2 regions of the Pantoea sp. LMR881 genome follow, and region 2 is predicted to be linked to the other one. Evidence: predicted binding sites of a transcription regulator. Region 2 holds the regulator's gene; the other holds the start of a gene.
The links. Region 2 encodes LexA, which represses DNA repair genes until DNA is damaged. Its sites were predicted from a motif close to TNCTGTATGTACATACAGNA; they were not measured.
Positions count from the first base shown of each region.

Region 1 (5,605 bases), 840 kb from region 2:
CCCCGGCAGTTTTTTTCACCAGCCTGATGCCCATTCTGTTGATGGACGACATGGCGCAAGCCCTTCGCCGTACGCCTGCAACCATGGTGTTTATCGGCAACCTGGGGCGCGAGTTGAGTCCGGCAGCGGCTAATCTGACGATTGCCGATAAGCTGGCCATGATGGAGCGTTATATTGGTAAGCGGGTAATTGATGCTGTGGTGGTGAGCCCGGCGGCTGATATCAGCCACGTAGAGAATCGCTTAATTGTCCGCGAGCCGCTGGAAGCCGCCGATATTAAATATCGTCACGACCGCCAGCTGCTACGGGTGGCATTAGAGCACGCCATTCAGGGATTTAATTAAGTTACGACGCGGCAATAAACAACGTGCGCAGTTCATGCAGCTGGTCACGCACGTTAGCCGCCTGCTCAAACTCCAGGTTCTGCGCATGTTGCTGCATCTGCCCTTCAAGCTCGTGAATTTTCTTCTGCAAAGCCTGTGGCGTCAGCGCCAGATAATCTGCTTCTGCCTCAGCTGCGCCACGACGTGTAGATTTCGCCTTACCGCGCGTTTTCACCACATTGTTGCCCAGCTCCAGGATGTCGGTGATTTTCTTGTTCAGGCCCTGCGGCACAATGCCTTTCTCTACGTTGTAAAGCTGCTGTTTTTCGCGACGACGTTCCGTTTCGCTAATCGCTCGCGCCATTGAAGGCGTAATTTTATCGCCGTAAAGAATCGCTTTACCGTTAACGTTACGGGCAGCACGGCCAATGGTCTGAATCAGCGATCGTTCTGAACGCAAAAAGCCCTCTTTATCGGCATCAAGAATTGCCACCAGCGAGACTTCAGGCATGTCCAGACCTTCACGCAGCAAGTTGATCCCCACCAGCACATCAAACTCGCCCAGGCGTAAATCGCGGATAATCTCCATACGTTCTACTGTATCGATATCGGAGTGCAAATAACGCACCTTTTCACCGTGTTCTTCCAGATATTCGGTGAGATCTTCCGCCATGCGCTTGGTTAACACCGTCACCAGAACGCGCTCGTTGATCGCTACGCGTTGGCGGATCTCCGACAGCAGATCGTCAACCTGGGTCGCCACCGGGCGCACCTCAATTAATGGATCCAGTAAGCCGGTAGGACGTACTACCTGATCGATCACTTCCGTGCCCGATTTTTCCAGTTCGTAATTGCCTGGCGTCGCTGAAACATAAATGGTTTGCGGTGCCAGTGCCTCAAACTCTTCAAACTTCATGGGCCGGTTATCGAGTGCAGACGGCAAACGGAAGCCATACTCCACCAGCGTCTCTTTACGCGCGCGGTCACCGCGATACATGCCGCCGATCTGCGGTATGGTGACGTGCGATTCATCGACCACCAGCAAGCCATCTGCGGGCAGATAATCAAACAGTGTCGGAGGTGCTTCACCCGCTCCGCGCCCGGAAAGATAGCGCGAGTAGTTTTCGATGCCAGAGCAATAACCCAGTTCGCCCATCATCTCCAGATCAAACTGCGTGCGCTGGGTGATGCGCTGCTCTTCAAGCAACTTATTGTTTTCCAGCAACACTTTACGGCGATCGCCTAATTCAACTTTAATATCTTCCATTGCCTGCAAAATACGCTCGCGCGGCGTAACGTAGTGCGTTTTTGGATAGATAGTAAAGCGCGGAATAACCGATTCCACCTGTCCGGTGAGCGGATCAAACAGTGACAGCCGCTCGACTTCTTCGTCAAACAGCTCAACGCGCAGCGCAATATCATCAGATTCTGCCGGGAAAATATCGATGACTTCACCACGCACGCGGAACGTACCGCGCTGGAAGGCTTGATCGTTACGGGTATATTGCAGTTCTGACAGGCGACGCAGAATGCTGCGCTGATCGATAATCATGCCGCGCGTCAGGTGCAGCATCATTTTCAGATAGAGATCGGGATCGCCCAGACCATAAATCGCCGATACCGATGCCACGACAATCACATCGCGGCGTTCCAGCAACGCTTTTGTCGCTGACAAACGCATCTGTTCGATGTGCTCGTTAACCGACGCATCTTTTTCAATAAAGGTGTCCGAGCTGGGAACATAGGCTTCTGGCTGATAATAGTCGTAATAAGAGACAAAAAATTCTACCGCGTTTTCGGGAAAGAATTCTTTGAATTCACCGTACAGCTGCGCCGCCAGCGTTTTGTTCGGAGCCAGCACCATGGTGGGACGATTAAGATCGGCAATGACATTGGCAACGGTAAAGGTTTTCCCCGAACCGGTTACGCCTAATAACGTCTGGTGAGCCAACCCATCTTCAAGCCCCTCTTCAAGACGACGAATGGCTTCAGGCTGATCGCCAGAAGGCTTAAAAGCGGAGTTTAATTTAAAGACTTTACTCATGAATGCGGTTCCTGCTGAAGAAGTCGGCGGGCAGGCAATCATTTTACTCTGCTATGGTGATTTTGCCAGAAAAAAATACTGGATATAATTACAGTTGTGATGCAGAGTAACAGGTGAACGCGGCTTGCCCTTATTATCGCATGGCGGTCCACTTGCAGATTATTTTGTTGCGCAAGGTTATCCCCAGGCAGAGCGTGATTTTAACATTTGTCAATAGAGCGTCATAAAATTGCAGTTCGATGAACTGACAGATAATCCTCAGACTTGTTTTTTATTAAGCTATTGATATTACTTGATTAACGCAAAAAGCCCAGTTTCTCAGCATTATGTTACCAGGCCGCGTATTTCCTCGCTTCAAAGCTGTTTTCATTACCTAATGCACAAGGTTATCCACAGGAATAGTGGATAACTAAAGTGAAGCCAACCGCCATCGGCTGTGTATAATTTTTTCCCCACTGCAGTTCCGGTTAAAAATATTTTTTTTCGGCTAATTTCACCTCTTTCTGTTGCGCTTTAGCTATCCTTTTGGTGCCCGCCCGCGAAATTAATGCGCCGGATGAGCAGGTTAACGCACACGCCTGTTCAGACTTTTTGCATTATGACCGATCAAATGCACCAGAAACGTTAAGCAATGAGCACTGTCAAAGTGCAAATGTTTTATAACTTTGCGAAATTATTAAGCATTACTCATCTTTTATTGCAATTTTTTCAGGGCTTAAGGCTAAATCTGACGCCAATGATAATCTGGCCTGGGAATTGCAAGCTTAGTTCCAGTAAGTAACAACGCGCTCCGGCGCACTGTGCGGCAATGGCGTTAGCGCCATCGTTGATGACTTGTTTGCCAGACGACAAAGAGCGGAAGCATTCAGGCTAATTATCTGGAAGGAGTGTGTCAGATGCTGAGTTTACGTTCGGTGAATCAGTTTTACGGTCAAAACCATATTCTGTGGGATGTGGATCTCGATCTGCCGCCCGGTACCTGCACCGGGGTTCTGGGTCGCTCTGGTATGGGTAAAACCACACTGGTGAACTGTATTATGGGAAGACTGCCGATAAACAGCGGCTCGATCTTCTGGCATGAAGATGGCTCGCCGCCTGAAAATCTGCTGCTGCAACCGGCTGAGCAGCGTGCACGCCGGGGTATTGGCTATGTGCCGCAGGGCCGTCATATCTTCACCCAAATGAGCGTTGAAGATAATTTATTGATCGCACTGCTGGCAGGCGCGGATCAGGCCGATCGTCATCGCACGATCCCTGAAATGGTTTTTGATCTTTTCCCGGCACTCTACTCATTACGCCAGCAGCGCAGCGGCAATCTGCCGATCGATCAGCAGCAGCAACTGGCGTTAGCGCGTGCGTTAGTGTTGCAGCCGAAGCTGCTGATCCTTGATGAGCCCACCGATGGCATGTCGCCGTGGCTGGAAGAGGAGATGGGGAATTTGATTCGTCGTCTGAATCTGGATTACGGCATGACAATTTTGCTGTTAGAGCAGCGCGTCTCGCTGATCCGCCGCGTAGCCGACTATTTCCTGCTGCTGCACCGTGGCCGCAACGTGGCGCAGGGAAAAGTAGCTCAGCTCGATGATTTCACCGTCAACAAATGGCTGACGGTGGTATAAAGGCGACTTATTCGGGCAGGATCAGATAACGCCCACAGTCTGCATACTGGCTGGCTTCGGTTAGCCAGGGAATTTCACCAAGGCAGGGAGCCGGTAAGCGTTGATTTAGCGTAGCGAGATATTCCTGATGACGTTTGCCGGGTGGCAAAACATCATTAGCAATCCAGCCAGCCAGACGTAAACCGCGCGCCTTTATCGCCTCTGCGGTGAGCATAGCGTGATTAATACAGCCCAGCTTTACTCCCACCACTAAAATAACGGGCAACTGTTCGCGCTCTACCCAGTCGGCATAGGTTTCCGTTTCTGAAAGCGGCGTATACCATCCGCCTGCACCTTCGACCAGTACCCAGTCTGCGCGCGATTCAAGAGTTCGCAAGCCTGCCGACAGCGTCGTGAAATCGATCGGTCTCTTCTCTTCTGCGCTGATAATATGCGGCGAAGTCGGCTCGATAAATGCCATGGGATTGACCTGCGCGTACTCCAGCGCCACGCTGCTGTAACGCTGTAGCGCCAGGGCATCACTGTTGCGAATGCCGTCAGGCGTAACATCACAGCCAGAAGCGACAGGTTTGTAGCCTGCACAGCGATAGCCCGCTGCACTGGCCGCCTGCAACAGTGCGCTGCTGGCAACAGTTTTACCCACTTCGGTGTCGGTGCCAGTGATAAACCAGCGTTTCATAATTGAGTCACTCCATACATCAAATGGTAACTGAGGCGAAATCCCTGCGCGTCGCGTGGCCAGCATCTTTCCAGCTGCGCCAGACGCTGACGCGTTAACAAACGGCTCTCACGCCCGCTGTGTAAATGGGTTGCGCCAATGCCTTTCAGAGAGCGCATCGCGCTTATGGCGTCAGGGAAATGCAGAGTAATGACCTGTGAATGACATTGCAGATGATATGCAGCACAGACCGTCGCGATCTCCTCTTCGGGGAGAAAGCGGTTCGCATGTGAATGGTTATCCAGTGCAGACCAGGCCTGGTGCACTTCATGCAGTGAGCCGGCGCTTAAAGTGGAGAACAGCAGGCAGCCTTGAGGACGCAGAACGCGCGTAAACTGGTGCAATGCTGCACGCAAATTGTCACTCCACTGCACCACCAGATTGCTCCACACCACATCCACACAGGCATCTGACAGCGGCAAAGCATCAATATCGCCCGCCAGATAGTGATGGGCCGCCTTATTCTGTCGGGCCTGTTGCAGCATTTGCGGCGAGAGATCCAGTGCAGTGACCTGCTTGCCGCGTTGCTGCCAGACGCGACTGTACCAGCCAGTGCCGCAGCCAGCGTCTAATACAGCATTGCCGCTCTGCGAAGGCGCCAGCGCCAGTAGCGCATCACCGCTGAGGCGTTGCAGTTCAGCGTGGCTGTCGTAGTGAGCAGCAGCACGACCGAAGGCGCGTGCGACGGCACGTTTATTGACCTGCAGCGTCATGCAGCGCCTCCAGCAAAACATCGATATCTTCCGGCTGATGTGCCGCCGTTAGCGTAATACGTAAGCGTGCCGTGCCCGGCGGCACGGTTGGCGGTCGAATCGCACTGACCCAGCAACCCGCTTCTGCCAGCCTGCGGGATAACGCCATCGCCTGCGCATTTTCACCAACAATGAGCGGCTGAATGGCG
Region 1 is NZ_JAPVOK010000002.1:1,163,740-1,169,344, forward strand. It holds partial or broken gene O3W44_RS07285 (gluconeogenesis factor YvcK family protein) at 1-344, shown strand, start outside; gene uvrB (excinuclease ABC subunit UvrB) at 346-2,367, opposite strand; gene O3W44_RS07295 (ABC transporter ATP-binding protein) at 3,264-3,986, shown strand; gene bioD (dethiobiotin synthase) at 3,994-4,665, opposite strand; gene bioC (malonyl-ACP O-methyltransferase BioC) at 4,662-5,417, opposite strand; gene bioF (8-amino-7-oxononanoate synthase) at 5,398-5,605, opposite strand, start outside.
Region 1: a site for LexA is predicted at 2,444-2,463, ahead of uvrB (excinuclease ABC subunit UvrB). Genes of this name have one in related genera too.

Region 2 (5,605 bases):
CAGCATCGCCTGTAGCGTCATTGCCAGCGTACCGGTTTTCGGATCCAGTAAGCGGCCTGTACGTGAGCGCCCACCTTCAACGAAGTACTCCACTGAATAGCCACGTGTAAATAACTCGCCTAAATATTCACGGAACACGGTTGAGTAGAGCTTATTACCCTTGAAGGTACGGCGGATAAAGAAGGCACCGAGACGACGGAAAATCGGTCCGGCTGGCCAGAAGTTGAGGTTGATCCCAGCCGCAATATGAGGCGGCACCAGACCCTGATGATATAAAACATAAGAGAGCAGCAAATAGTCCATGTGGCTACGGTGGCACGGCACATAGACAATTTCATGACCATCCTGCGCCAGCTGACGCACCCGCTCGCCGCCGTTGACATTGATGCCCTGATAAAGGCGACTCCACAGCCAACCCATGACGCGATCTGTCACCCGAATCGCTTCGTAAGAGAAGTTAGCGGCGATTTCTTCCATCATCTCAACCGCATTCTGCTGCGCTTTTTCATGAGAGATTTTTTTGCTGCGCGCCTCATCTTCTACTGCTTTTTCAATGGCTTTTGATTGCAATAGCTTGTTAAACAGATCCTGACGAGCGGGTAAGCGTGGACCAACCGCCGCGAGACGCTGCCGGGCAAAGTGAATACGCGCCACGCGCGCCAGTTTTTGCGCAATGGATTGATCTGTTCCGTGCTCGGTCGCCATTCGGCGTAGCGAAACCGTGGGCGAAAAACGCACAAAGCTGTCACGTCCGTGCCAGAGCACGGCGAAAAACTTTGCACGCCATTCAGCACACGCAAATGCGGCGTGGCTTCTCCCTGAACCTCACGCCCCGGCGCGCGACCAAACATCACCGTTACCGGCAACATTTGAATGTCGAGGTCGGGATTGTTGCGATGCAGATCAAGATAATCGTGAAAGATTTTCACTGACTCGACGCTGGGCACAAAATAGGGAAACACGCGCGGGCCATCGTGAATAAAAACGTGGCGTGGCAGCAGTACCCCGTCAATCTCCAGGGAGAAAGTGGGTCGGGAAGATCGTGTTTGATACACTGCGCACGTAAAGTCAGTAAGTCGGCCTTCGAATCGTAAGGCAGAACATACATAATGGGCCGGGTAGGATCCAGACCATGTTCAGAAACAGGATCGGCCGGAATGGCCTTACTTTTTACCAAAAACGAGAGTGGTAAATTGAGTAATTTGTAATAAAGTTTACGCCAACCTGACATAGACAACATGAAGCCTCTTGTTAGCAAAGCGCCGCAAGCATACCAGAAAGTGCAGCGAAGATCTGTGGTGGTGCCAAATGCACGCAGCCCAGACATTGACGTCATTCCGTTAAAAGGGTTCCCTCAACATGGCAAATAACGCCACCGGTCTTATCAGAATTGTGAAAGCAGCCGGTTATTCCTGGCAAGGCCTGCGCGCCGCCTGGCAACATGAGGCTGCATTTCGCCAGGAAGCTATCGTTGCGCTTGTTGCTATCGGCGTGGCTTGCTGGCTGGATATCGATATTATTTCGCGCATTTTAATGATTGGAACGGTGATGTTAGTCGTCATCGTTGAGATCCTAAACAGTGCTATTGAATCGGTTGTTGACCGTATTGGCCAGGAACGTCACCCGCTTGCTGGCCGGGCAAAAGATATGGGCTCAGCGGCGGTATTGCTAAGTATCTTACTGGCGGTTTTCGTCTGGATCGCGCTGCTTTGGACACATTTGCGATAAGCTTTCCAGAAAGTGCCAACCGGCTGATTAATACCTGACTTTTGGTTTCCATTTCGCCAATACCTGTATATACTCACAGCGACTGTATAAACAACCAGGGGCGGGATGAAAGCGTTAACCAGCAGGCAGCAGCAGGTCTATGATCTGATTCGCGACCACATTAATCAAACGGGCATGCCGCCTACACGTGCAGAAATCGCTGCGCAACTGGGTTTTCGTTCACCCAACGCTGCTGAAGAGCACTTAAAAGCCTTAGCGCGTAAAGGCGTCATTGAAATTGTTTCTGGCGCATCACGTGGCATCCGTCTGTTAATGGAAGAAGAGACGTCAGAAGGCATTCCACTGATTGGTCGCGTGGCCGCCGGTGAGCCGATGCTGGCGCAAGAACATATCGAAACTCATTACAAAGTCGATCCCGGCCTGTTTAAGCCTTCAGCGGATTTCCTGCTGCGCGTTAACGGTATGTCGATGAAGGATATCGGCATCATGGATGGCGATTTGTTAGCGGTACACAAAACGCAGGATGTGCGCAACGGACAAGTGGTTGTGGCGCGTATTGACGATGAAGTTACGGTGAAACGCTGGAAAAAACAGGGTGCCATTGTGCATCTGTTGCCAGAAAATAACGAATTTGAACCCATCGTGGTTGATACACGCGCTCAGTCTTTGACCATCGAAGGTTTAGCGGTTGGCGTGGTTCGTAACGGTGAGTGGCTGTAATCCTGCTATAGCTGCTTTTGTTCGCTGGTCCTGATGCTATTCTGTCTGCCCGAATTTAGCCGCTGCTGTCTCGCCTGTTGACGCAGCGGCGTTGAGCACGGATCTGCGAATGCCATTTTTGACTACAGCCGACAAAAATCTTTGGCGGCTAGCTCTGCCAATGATCCTTTCTAATATTACTGTCCCGTTACTGGGCCTGGTTGATACAGCCGTCATTGGTCATCTTAATAGCCCGGTCTATCTCGGCGGCGTAGCTATTGGCACCACTATCACCAGCTTCCTTTTTATGCTGTTGCTTTTCCTTCGGATGAGCACCACGGGGTTAACAGCACAGGCATTCGGCGCAAATGACAAAGCAGCCCTGGCACGTGCGCTGACCCAGCCATTAATCATGGCGCTGTTGGCCGGCATAATCTTTATCTTCCTGCGCGATCCGATCTCTCTGCTCGCGACTCATCTGATGGGCGGTGATCCAGACGTGCTGGAGCAGGCCGCGCTCTTTATTCATATTCGCTGGCTCAGTGCCCCCGCAACCCTGGCAAACCTGGTGATTTTAGGCTGGTTGCTTGGTGTGCAGTATGCACGCGCACCGGTGATTTTGCTGGTGGTCGGTAATACAGTGAATATTTTACTCGATCTCTGGCTGGTGCCTGGGTTGCACTGGGGCGTAGCGGGGGCTGCAACAGCCACGGCGCTGGCAGAATATGTCACGCTGGCAGTCGGTTTAGCGATGGTCTGGCGCGTTTTGAAGCTTCGCGGTATTGATATGAATGTCATCAGACAGAGCTGGCGTGGGGATATGGGCCGCCTGCTGCGGCTTAATCGCGACATTATGTTGCGTTCGCTCATGCTGCAATCATGCTTTGCTTCCCTGACTCTGCTTGGGGCACGGATCGGGCCGGAAGTGGTAGCAGTCAACGCCGTGTTGCTGATGTTTATTACCTTCACTGCCTATGCGCTTGATGGTTTCGCTTATGCTGTTGAGGCATTTGCGGGTGAAGCGCACGGTGCGAAAGATAGCAGCAAATTATTACGTGTCTGGCGAGCAGCCTGTCGACAGGCATTGCTGGTCGCAATTATCTTTTCGCTGATATATGCCATTTTCGGTACGCAAATCGTGTCACTGCTAACGTCCATTGGCGCGTTACAGCAGATGGCGGATCGTTATCTGTTCTGGCAAATCGTTATTCCGATAGTCGGTGTAGGGTGTTATCTGCTGGATGGCATGTTTATTGGCGCAACGCGCGGTCGCGAGATGCGCAACAGCATGGCGGTAGCGGCGCTGGGATATTTTCTCACGTTATTGACGGTGCCCTGGCTGGGCAATCATGGCTTATGGCTGGCGGTAGCGGTTTTCCTGGCGCTCCGCGGTGTGTCGTTAGGCTTTCTATGGCGTCGCCACTGGCAGAACAACACCTGGTTTATGGGCTGATCTTTTCTTAAAATCCCCGGAGGCTACGGATTATTCTGTATTGTCCCGGCAAATTCCAAAACCTCTACTATAATTAACTCTGAATGGCGCAAACGACAGGCGCTTTATATCGTTATTGTCTTGCAAGGCAAGATATATGATGAAATCTAAAGGACGTGGAGGTCTGCAATGAATCAAGACGAAGCGAGTGGTAACTGGAAGCAGTTCAAAGGAAAAATGAAAGAAAAATGGGGCAAGCTGACTGACGATGATATGCAGGTCATTGAAGGGAAACGCGATCAGCTTGTCGGTAAAATTCAGGAACGTTATGGCTACGCTAAGGATGAGGCGGAAAAAGAAGTCACAGACTGGGAAGGCCATAACAAAGACTACCGCTGGTAATTTAGTCAATTTATGGATGATGCTCCTACCCCGCCGGTACGCTCATGCTGGCTGGCACAAGGATGTGCCGACTAACTTCTCTTTCCCCGCTTTTTAGTTTCTGTCTCATGGTCATGTTCACAGCTTCCATGACGGTTACAGGCCTCAACTTCAACGCAGTTTTCACACAAACCGTGTGCTTCAATCACGCTATGGCGTAGCGCAAAACGCGCCTCACTCGCTAATAACCCAATAATGTTTTCAACACCTTCGGCATGTTTTTCAATGACTGCCGCACAGCGATCACACACCAGCATAACGGAAGTATGAGCAGGTGCTTCAAAGTGGTGGCACATCACGTAACTGTTATTCGACTCAACGCGGTGAATAAAGCCTTGTTCAAGCAAAAAGTCTAAGGCACGGTAAACAGTCGGCGGTTTAGCTTGCGGTTCATTAATGCGCAGCTGATCCAGTAAATCGTATGCGCTTATCGATCCTCGCTGTTCTGCCATCAAACGCAAAACTTCCGCACGCTGCGAAGTCAGACGAACACCGCGCTGCAGACACAGTTTTTCAGCCTGGGACATAATTTGCTCTGAGGTCATCGTCGACATGAAAATTCTCCGCTAGACAAGTGATGTTATTTTATCACAGCTAATTTTCCTCCGCAGAGGTTGCTGCTCAAGCACAATACGCTATTTACCCTGCGATCTGCCTTCCCGATCCTGCTGTCTGACGCTAATTAACCCTGGATTCAGATCCAGCGCGTTTAAAAATAAATAAAGATTTTTTCATTTTTTCCCTTTGCAACTCACTGAGTTAAGCACTAATGTTCAAAAGCATTTAAGCAATATTTGGCAGTAATTTGCTTTTTTAACGCTTTTTTGAACAATAAAAACGCTTTTGCGTTGTAAAAACATCCAATCCGTTGAATTAAGACACTGTTCCCTTTGAATTCGCAGCAATAACGCGTTAGCCCTCGTTCACAATAGTGCTAACAACCTATTCAGCCGTTAAATGTTTTAACGGCACTTTTCTCAGGTAATGGCAGGTAAATGGTGAAAAAATTCGTACAGCGTTCTGCGCTGATTTATCCCGCTGTTTTGAATGCGCTCCTTTTTTCTTCTTCTGCCATGGCGGCAGGTACATGGTATGACGCACGTAATGACGCGATGGGTGGCACCGGCGTCGCTTCCTCAACCTATGGTTCTGCTGTTCTGGCCAACCCGGCATTAATGACAAAAGCCAAACCAGAGGATAATGTCAGCATTATTTTCCCGTCCGCAGGTGTGCAAATCACCGATAAAGACAAGCTGGCTGATAAAGTGGATGACATCTCTGATACCGTTGATCGCTATCAGGATG
Region 2 is NZ_JAPVOK010000002.1:2,004,290-2,009,894, reverse strand. It holds partial or broken gene plsB (glycerol-3-phosphate 1-O-acyltransferase PlsB) at 1-1,231, opposite strand, end outside; gene O3W44_RS11260 (diacylglycerol kinase) at 1,360-1,728, shown strand; gene lexA (transcriptional repressor LexA) at 1,834-2,448, shown strand; gene dinF (MATE family efflux transporter DinF) at 2,558-3,880, shown strand; gene O3W44_RS11245 (CsbD family protein) at 4,049-4,261, shown strand; gene zur (zinc uptake transcriptional repressor Zur) at 4,333-4,854, opposite strand; gene O3W44_RS11235 (conjugal transfer protein TraF) at 5,296-5,605, shown strand, end outside.